3 regions of the Solibacillus sp. FSL W8-0372 genome follow, and region 2 is predicted to be linked to each of the others. Evidence: riboswitches for the same ligand, from Rfam matches in the RefSeq annotation. Region 2 holds a riboswitch; each other region holds the start of a gene.
The links. Region 2 has a riboswitch for cobalamin ahead of metE (5-methyltetrahydropteroyltriglutamate--homocysteine S-methyltransferase). Riboswitches for the same ligand answer to the same signal wherever they lie in the genome.
Positions count from the first base shown of each region.

Region 1: linked by a shared signal. The riboswitch ahead of MKY13_RS07495 (glutaredoxin) and the one ahead of metE (5-methyltetrahydropteroyltriglutamate--homocysteine S-methyltransferase) in region 2 are both predicted to bind cobalamin.
Region 3: linked by a shared signal. The riboswitch ahead of MKY13_RS07450 (cobyric acid synthase) and the one ahead of metE (5-methyltetrahydropteroyltriglutamate--homocysteine S-methyltransferase) in region 2 are both predicted to bind cobalamin.

Region 1 covers NZ_CP150204.1:1,538,866-1,542,147, forward strand. The annotation lists gene MKY13_RS07480 (ribonucleoside-diphosphate reductase subunit alpha) at 1-7, opposite strand, end outside; partial or broken gene MKY13_RS07485 (ribonucleotide reductase N-terminal alpha domain-containing protein) at 333-1,043, opposite strand; gene nrdI (class Ib ribonucleoside-diphosphate reductase assembly flavoprotein NrdI) at 1,046-1,408, opposite strand; gene MKY13_RS07495 (glutaredoxin) at 1,405-1,629, opposite strand; cobalamin riboswitch at 1,775-1,961, opposite strand; gene MKY13_RS07500 (ATPase) at 2,135-2,458, opposite strand; gene MKY13_RS07505 (PadR family transcriptional regulator) at 2,674-2,985, shown strand; gene MKY13_RS07510 (DUF2812 domain-containing protein) at 2,987-3,282, shown strand, end outside.
Region 2 covers NZ_CP150204.1:1,287,322-1,290,603, reverse strand. The annotation lists gene MKY13_RS06255 (DUF6176 family protein) at 26-373, opposite strand; gene MKY13_RS06250 (DUF2087 domain-containing protein) at 387-1,124, opposite strand; cobalamin riboswitch at 1,352-1,533, shown strand; gene metE (5-methyltetrahydropteroyltriglutamate--homocysteine S-methyltransferase) at 1,691-3,282, shown strand, end outside.
Region 3 covers NZ_CP150204.1:1,530,084-1,533,365, forward strand. The annotation lists gene MKY13_RS07440 (YusW family protein) at 85-597, opposite strand; gene MKY13_RS07445 (S16 family serine protease) at 749-955, shown strand; cobalamin riboswitch at 1,081-1,268, shown strand; gene MKY13_RS07450 (cobyric acid synthase) at 1,426-2,919, shown strand; gene cbiB (adenosylcobinamide-phosphate synthase CbiB) at 2,960-3,282, shown strand, end outside.

The sequences.
Region 1 (3,282 bases), 250 kb from region 2:
GTTGCATTTTGTTACTCCACTTTAATGAAGTGGGGCTAGGTCATTTCTGCCTAGCTCTCTATGTCGCCATAGAGATCAGACTATATCTTCACTTTGCCAAAAAAGTTAACAGTTGTGAAACCCAACTCTATTGGCAAAGGCGTGGTTCGGGTTAAAATATTACTATAATAACCTCTTAGTCGTTGAACCTTCAACCGTACTAGGTTGCTTGGCTGCGGATTGTCTGCAATCTTGGATTTTTAGGGTTCGCTACCAGATTGCTCTGTAGAATCCTACCTTGATATACTCAGACGTTCCCGCAATTGACCACGTTTTAATTGGGCCAATGATTAACCCAATTGATTCGAATAAGAGAACGAGTTTTCCAGCAGTTTCGCAACTGGCATAACTCCACTCGCACGGTTTAATATCCCTTTAATTGGATCACCTAATGGACGCAGATCGGTTAAGTTTACTCCGACACCGCCTCCTAATCGGGAAAGCTCTAGGCAATAGCCGATATTTTCGGAAATCGAGTTCATTGTGTCGTCCATCGTCAGCTTAAAGCATGATACTAGTTCGCCACGCGCTTTTTTCCCGCTGTTAAGAGCAGTTGGTGTTGCCGGCTGATAGGCAGTCATGACCGCTTCAATGGCCTTTTCCGCCAATGCTTCATCACCTTGTGCTAAATAAAGGGCAATAATAACGATTCGGTCTTCATATTTTTCAAGAATTTCTTTCCCGTCTCTGCTTTTCATCGCATAGCTATCGTAAAATTTCGAAGCACTCATAAACGAGGGGAAACGGAATTTGTATGAATATGCTTTTTTATACATCCGTTTAATAAAATCCATAGAGTACATTTCAAGAAATTCCTTTTCATAATAGCCTTCATCAATTAAATAGCGTACTTTTTCCTCAATATCGATAAAGTAGCGTAAACGGACATTGACGTCTTCCAGGAAATAGCGGCGTGTTGCTTCTTTATCTTTTGCTAAATCCAGTTCACCGGTAGCGCGGTAACGATTTAATATGTCATTGTTTAATTTTAAATATTGTTTCATCATTAAACCTCTTTCCAAATGGAATAATAGTAATTTTTAATGGTTAAGTAGTTGGATTGAGTCCCACGTAATTCTAGTTTTTCAATTAACGGAATGCCATATTGTGCAGCTAATAAATCGCCTGCACGTCCAAAAAAGGCATGACCGAAATTACGGTTCCCGCTTACGATAATTCCTTTGCATTGATTGTAGTTCGCAGTCATGAACTGGTCGACGATAGGGGGGACAGAGCCTAATCCATCCGTATATGTAAATAAAAGATACGGCGCATCGATTTTATCCACATCGGCTATATCCTTCGCAGGTAAGCCAAGTTTTTGCACGATGTATCGTACATTGCCAGTTCGTGAAGCATAAATGATCATGCAGTTATTTCAGAAATTCGGTTAATAATGGAAGTGGGCTCTGCAATAAATTCACCATTTATTTCAAATAAAGGTACGGAAAGAAAACCTGCATCGATTACTTTCTGCTTAGCTTTTTCATCCTGGTCAATGTTGATGACTTCGACTTCCAAATTGGCAGCATCAAGCTCAGATTTTACCCATAGGCATTTTGGACAAATAGTTTTCGTATAAAGTTTCATTAATAGAATCCCTCGCTATATTGATATTTACTGTGCTGTACGTTCTAAAGAAAATATAAAAAAGGCTATCCCGGGAAAAAAGGATAGCCTGAAATGGAAACGTAAATGGAAAAATTGCGCCTCCATTTCCTATTCCCCGAAGAAATGTACGTAGTTTTAACATGGCAGGTCTCCTGGCTTTGCGTCATCCGTCAGACATACCTTCCCATGCACGTGGCACAGTGGCAATTTTAGTCTTCAGTCAGCATTTACAGTTGCGGGGACAGCGTTGGATTTGCACCAAACTTCCCTTTTAAACTACATTTAGTAGTACCGTGATAAAAAAACACAATATATGGTTGTGAATTGAGTATAAGCCGTTCCAAAGTAAAAGTAAAGGAAAGAAATATAAGTTGATCATCTATTGTACTTTTTTAAGAGAAAGTTGACAGAACTTATACCTATACAAATCAAAAAGGAACTAAAAAACACATTGCTCAATATTTCGAATGAACAATGTGCCATATTATTGCTTTAATTCTCTTTGCCACATGACGTAATTATAGGTTGCTTGTATAGCAAATAAAATGGTGATGAAAAATGTTATGAAAATAAACAACTTAGAAAATCCTAGCGTTAAATATATGACTCCGATTGAAATTATACATATTGGCATCGAATAGACAGTACGCCAAAATTTCCGGCGGTATGAAAGTGCATAATAAGCGAACTTAAAGCCTTTATCAACTTTCGGTTTTTTTCTGTAATAAAGGTAAAAGCCAAGCAAAGTAATAAAAGAGACGACAATAGGGATGACGAGACTCAATGCAATTAGGTTTAGAAAAGTCACTGTAGCCCTCCTTATTTTATGGTTCTATAAATCCATTATATCGGAGAGAGAAAGGCATTTCATTAATTAGGTGTAGTTACCTAATTTTTACTTAATTTCTAAAGTGGTTTAGAAGACAAATTACCAATATATTCTATTTTATATCTTGACACTCGATATATATACATTTTAAAATATGTGTATCGATATATCGACAGTCAATATATGGAGGGCTTATGATTCCTTTATCAGAACCAACGTATTTAATTTTATTAGCATTAATAAAAGAACCGACGCACGGCTATGGCATTATTAAAACAATTTCAGAGGTAAGCGAAGGGCAGTATGAAATTGCACCTGGAACGCTTTATGGTGTGTTAAAGAATATTGAAAAACAAAAGTTAATTGAAGTCGTTGGTGTTGATTTAGACAACCGAAAGAAAAAGATTTATGCCATTACAGATGCAGGAAAAGAGGCGCTAATCGATGAACAACGACGTTATGAAAAGCTATTATCATTTACATACAAATTAAGTGGTGAGGGATAAGATGGCAATTACACGAACATTGAATAAAAGATTTAATTCATTTGAAGCTGAAGAACAATGGTTAAACGAGCTCGCCCAAAGCGGTTGGCGCCTTGTAGATTACGATAAAAAAGAAATCGGTGAAAACTATTATGTATTTCAAGTTGATTTAGATGCTGTAAATATGCGATACAAAATTGATTTCAGAAGTTTAAAAGATAAAGAAGAGTTTGATGATTATAAGGAGCTTTTCCATGAAGCTGGCTGGGAGCTAATTGCAAAAAATCATTATTATATGAAACATATTTTCATCTCAAT
Region 2 (3,282 bases):
CATTCATTTTTAGCAACCTGATTCCTTAAAGATCCATACTAGCACGGACTTTTTCCGGAATCATCACAACTTTTGTATTTAAATCTACAGAACCAAAACTTTCATCAATGCATTCATCCCAATACTCAAGATGTCTTTTATCTATCCAGTGATCGGAATCATCCACATCCACACCGCCTTCTCCACGAACCGAATACCAATATAAATATTCTTCGCCATTCAGTATTTCATGAAATATTGTTTCCACATACATTTTTTCACCTTCCAACGTTACAAGTACATCATCCATATGTTCATTCAAAAACTTTAGCCATTCCTCCACTTTAAAGGATTTACCGGGTCTTACCCGATAGCGAGTTAATTCCACATTCACGATTTAAAACCCCCTATTGTTTCAGCCAATATTCCGAACCGTCATTATTGCGCTCCATAAACCCATATTCGATTAAATGACGACGAAGCGATACAAAATCTGCATTGACCGTTTTTAAAATTTCATTCACTTCCTTTTCATGATAATGCTTCCCCTCTTCAAAACGCTTTAAAATATGCTGTAAAATGATAAGCTTTTTCTTTTCCTTACTTGGAATTATTTCAATGCCACCGTCTAGTCCATTTCTGAAATATGTTGTTAGTACTTTCTCGCGTTCTTGTTGTTCAATACTATAGCGTTCGTCCACTTGTTTCGCCCCCTTATGAATTGTATAGTGCTCCGGGTTTTTCATGAGCTGCATTAATGCAATAAAAATTTTCGCCTGCTTTTCCTTCTCGCGTAATTTGAAACGATGCTGACGAACTGTTGATACACTTGTTAAACTGCTTTTTTCGACTATTTCCTGATCTGACTTGCCTTCAAAAAAGTACTGTAGCATTTCAATTTGTACATCCGATAAACCTGTTACCTTTTTATCAAGTGACAGCAATGCATGAAACGACGATTTATGTATTTGTCTGATATGCAGCTTCATCATACCTTCTGCTGTAAATAACCGTCCCTCATGTGGAAAGACTTCATGAAGCCCAAAGCTTGCCCCGCAAAATAAGCATTCGTAATGGTCTTCTTGAAGTTCATATCCATTTACCAATGTATCTATCGAAATATTTTGAATATCCAAAACAACCACCTCTACAAACATTTATAATCTATGTCCTTTATTTTGTAAACAAATTTATAATTCGTTTATCATTAAAAATTTATTGAATATACGCCCTATCCATCCTATATATAACTTTAAAAGTTGTTAAAAAGCTGTCTTACGTCTTTCTTTTTACCATTTTTACTGAAAATTCTATATTTTTAGCGACCGAGGTATACAATTATGGTTCCTTTTATGCTATAGTTTGTACAATTACATAACGTGTAAGAAAAGGTACGCATTTGTTGTGCGTTTAAAAGGGAAGTTTGGTGCGAATCCAACACTGTCCCGCAACTGTATTTCGGAGCAACTCTTAAAAAGCCACTGTAATTTAACGGGAAGGTAAGAGGCGCGTTGATGTTAAGTCAGGAGACCTGCCTTTTTCTAGTACACACCCGATACCTACGTGGAAATAGGTGGTGTTCTGTGCGAATAAAGCGTCAATTATAGACGTTTATTTTACTATGCATAGATAAGTCCTAAGCTGTTTCCAAGTCACATTGGAAACAGCTTTTTTATTTGGGTTATGTAAATACATTAAGGAGGCTTATCAAATGAATATTATTAGTAATGTTATCGGTTACCCTTATATCGGGGCTACCCGCGAATGGAAACAAACTTTAGAGAAATTTTGGAAAAAAGAGATAGAAGAAGATGTATTCGAAGAACAGCTAAAAACCATTCGCCTGAATCGTTTAAAACGCCAACAGGATTTAGGACTACAGTTAATTACTATCGGGGATTTCACAAAATACGATCGGGTACTGGATTTAGCGGTGATGTTTAACATCATTCCTAAACGCTATGATGTGCTACCAAATGCTTCTTCGTTAACTACATACTATGCAATGGCACGTGGTACTGACGAAGTAATAGCATGCGAAATGACAAAATGGTTTAATACAAACTACCATTACATTGTTCCGAAATATGAAAATCAGGAGTTATTCTTAACAAATAACTATATTCTCCAACAATTTGAAGAAGCTAAAAATGAACTAGGTATTATCGGAAAGCCAACAATTATCGGTCCATATACTTTCGTTGATTTAGCAAAGGGATATGACGAAAAAAGCCGTGCAGCCTTCTTTTTAAAGTTAATTCCGCTATATGCACAGGTAATCCAGCAGCTTGTAGATGCAGGTGCTGATTGGATTCAAATTGAAGAACCTTCTTTCACTAAAAACCTCGAGGAAGATGAGATTTTATTAATTGAAGAAGTTTATAAACAATTAACTGAAGCCCTACCACACGCAAAAATACTAGTTCAAACTTATTTTGAAGCACTAACTTCATTTGAGCGCTTAAGTAATCTACCTGTTGCAGGAATTGGCTTAGATTTCGTACATGGTAAAACAGAAAATATGAAATCGCTTCTACAGCATGGTTTTCCTAAAAATAAAACATTAAGCATCGGCATAATTAATGGTCGGGATATTTGGTCAGCTAACTTAGCTGAAGCTGTTTCTACAATAAGTACAGTTAAGCAACTAAGTGGTGTTAATGATTTATGGATTAGTTCTTCCTGCAGTCTACAGCACGTCCCTGTTACAAAAAAATCAGAACAAAATCTTCCACATGAATTATACGATGCGCTTGCTTTTGCTGACGAAAAAATTCGGGAAATTGCACATTTAACAAATTATATTCAGCATGGAACGTGGGCTAAAGAAGGTATCGTCGCAAATAGTATTAAAGCAATTGAATCTTTAGCGACACACCCTATACGAAAAAATGAGCAAGTTAAAAATTTAGTTAAGGGAATTAAGGATACAGATTTCACACGTACTGTTCCATTCAAAGAACGTCAAGTACTGCAAAAGAAATCGTTAAACTTACCCGACTACCCTACCACAACAATCGGCAGCTTTCCTCAATCTCAGCTAGTAAAGAAAACACGGGCGGCATGGCGTAAGAAAGAAATTACTGACGAACAGTACGAGGCATTTGTAAAGGAAGAAACAGCACGTTGGATTCAAATTCAAGAAGAAATTGGATTGGATGTATTAGTACACGGAGAATTTGAACGAACAGATATGGTGGAATACTTTGGAGAACATTTAACTGGATTTGCCTTTACGAAAAATGCTTGGGTTGTATCATACGGCTCTCGTTGCGTAAAACCACCAATCATTTACGGTGATGT
Region 3 (3,282 bases), 240 kb from region 2:
AAAATCGAAAAGCATCATGCTAATCGATTTTTTGTGCATTATGGTAGAAGTTTTAGAGAAGATTTAACCTCTCTTTACCCACTATTATTTATTATGATGATAATGTTTTATTTCCCCGTTTTTGAATTTTACTTCAAGCTCAAAGGACTTATAGTTTTCATCGAGAGCAAATGCTTTTAGTACTTCTTTACGAACATCGTCATCACTTGTAGTTTCGTCAAATGTTAACTGTTTTAACGCATCGACAAAATTTTCGTACGCTTGATCACCTTTATACTCGATACCTTTAATTTCATCATCTAGTTCTGCATAAATATTGTTTCCATCGTTCTCATATTCAACATCATATGAATTGCGATTCGCATATTCTACGTCTAAATCAAATTCAGTAAAAGCATAATTTACATCTGCGACCTTAATTCCAGTACGTTCATTTTCATTTTCAGAGTTATTAGTGGTATTTTTGTTATTCGCTGATTCATCAACAGTACTATTGTTACCTGTAACATCCTTATTTGTCTTTGTATCATCGTTGTTACATGCGTACAATAACCCCAACAATAAGGGCATTGTAAGTAATAATTTAAATAATTTCATTTTATTCTCTCCTTTAAAAGTGGCTTGATAACTTAATTTAAGCCTCTAATTTTTAATAAAAGTATTCCCAAATTAAAATAAGCTATCCATTTCTACTGAAATTAAAAATTTCCCTTATTGAAGGTACAGTGCTGGACTTGCCGCTGTATTAATTGGTCTTAGCGAAAACGGCAGCTTTAATAATAACGTACCGATTGACGTAACAGGTGCGATTGACGGTGAAGGAAATGTGAAGGAAATTGGCTCAATGAAAGCTAAAATTCTCATTGCTGAAAAAAGCTGTTTTTCGCATATTTTCTTACCTGTGGAAAATGAAAAAGAGGAGAAGGAAGTAAAAAAGATGAGCAGCTTAATATAAACATTATTACGGTGGCTTCTTTAGAAAATGCTGTAAAGGAAATAATTAGGCTCAATAACGACTAACCGGTATCGGGAATAGTCCTATCATTTTTTAACAGACTGTGTTATTTTTATAATAATTTAATAATTTGCAATTGATTAAGTGCTTACAGATTTTTGTAAGGTAAAAGGGAAATTAGTGAAAGACTAATGCAGCCCCCGCTACTGTAATAGCTGATGAACTCACAACAAATCACTGTCGGAATGATGGGAAGAGGTGAAAGTAAAAGGAAGCTTAAGCCAGGAAACCTGCTTATTCAAACGATACTTACTTTTCGGAGGGAAAAGTATAGGCGAAACTAGTCATTGTTTTTGTGTATTTAAACACTATCCTATAATTAATTTCACATGCCTGTACCTCTTTTTCGATGAGAGGTACAGGCATTTTTAATTTTATTTGGAGATATTTACAGTAAGGAGGAAATTTAAGTGCAGGCAATTATGATTCAAGGTACAGCATCCGATGTGGGGAAAAGTGTACTATGTACAGCACTTTGCCGCATTTTTGCAAATGACGGTTATCGTGTGGCTCCATTTAAGTCACAAAATATGGCACTTAATTCGTATATTACAAAAGACGGTGGAGAAATCGGGCGTGCACAGGGGGTTCAGGCAGAAGCCGCAAAAATTGACGCAACAACGGATATGAACCCGATTTTACTTAAGCCTAAAGGGGAAATGGTATCGGAAGTGATTCTACACGGTAAACATTATGCCAATATAGATGCGCTTAGTTATCGTGAAAATATTGTTGAAGCAGTGATGCCTGAAGTTCGTTCATCACTTGCCCGTTTGTCGGAGAGCTATGATGTTCTTGTTTTGGAAGGTGCGGGAAGTCCGGCGGAAATTAACTTAAAGAACCGGGATATTGCCAATATGCGGATGGCCCATGAAACTGATGCTGCTGTAATTTTAGTTGCCGATATTGACCGGGGTGGTGTATTTGCTTCAATTGTCGGGACGTTAATGTTATTAGATGATACGGAAAGGTCCCGTGTCAAAGGAATTGTTATTAATAAGTTTCGAGGTATGAAAGAATTGCTTAATGATGGGATCGATTGGCTGGAGGATTATACAGGTATTCCTGTGCTTGGCGTAATTCCATACTTTGATGTTCAAATTGAAGCAGAAGATTCGCTCGCTTTATCCAGCCTGCGTTTTAAAAAACCGCAGCACCATGAATTTGCGATTGACGTCGCAGTTATCCGGTTTCCGCATATTTCGAATTTTACCGACATAGATCCGCTTATTGAAGAGCCGGATGTAGGTGTGCGCTTTGTTACGGCACTTAATGATTTGAAAAATCCAGATGTCGTGATTTTACCGGGGACAAAAAATACGGTGGAAGATTTTTTATGGCTTCAGCAAACCGGGTTAATGCAAGGGATTTTACAGTTAGCGCATCAAAATGTCCGCATTATCGGTATTTGTGGAGGTTACCAGATGCTAGGTGAAATTATCCGTGATGAGCAGGCGGTTGAAAGCACGGGAGGCACATATTTAACTTTAGGTTTGCTGCCGATTGAAACAACATTTATTAATAGTAAGCAAACAGTGCAAGTTTCCGGAAGGAGCTGTACAGGTCATGAGATTGAAGGGTATGAAATTCATTTAGGGCGCAGTGTAGCAACAAAACCGTTGAAGCCTTTCATTCAATTTTATGACGGCCGGACAGATGGTGTCTTTACGGAGCAAGTATTTGGTACATATGTTCACGGGATTTTCCAAAACCGTCCGTTCACTCGCGATTATTTTAATACAATCCGTAGGCAAAAAGGGATGGAGCCTATTTTAGGTGATGTTTTATCCGATTTTGAACGCCGTGAACAAGCGTATGAAATGCTGGATCACCATGTTCGTTCTCACTTAAATATGGAGAGGATTTATTCGTTTATTTCGGAAAGTAAGATTGAAATGAAGTGAATGGATAGGTAGATATTTATAAAAAAGGGGAATGGACACGATGTATTTTATTATTTGTGTAATCGCAGTACTCATCGATTGCATTGTAGGGGATCCAAAAAAATGGACGCATCCTGTCATTTATATTGGCAACGTGATTTCGTTTTTTGAGAGGAAATGGAATAGCGGGAGTGACAATAGAAGACGGATCAATGGCTATCTAACAGTTTTTCTCACGGTAACTATTACAACGGGCTCTGTTTTTTTTATTATCATTCTTGCACTGAAAGTACATCTTCTCATTTGGCTAGTAGTCGAAATCTTTTTGATTAGTTTAGCACTAGCCCAGAAATCATTAAAAGAAGCGGCGATGCTCGTTTACGA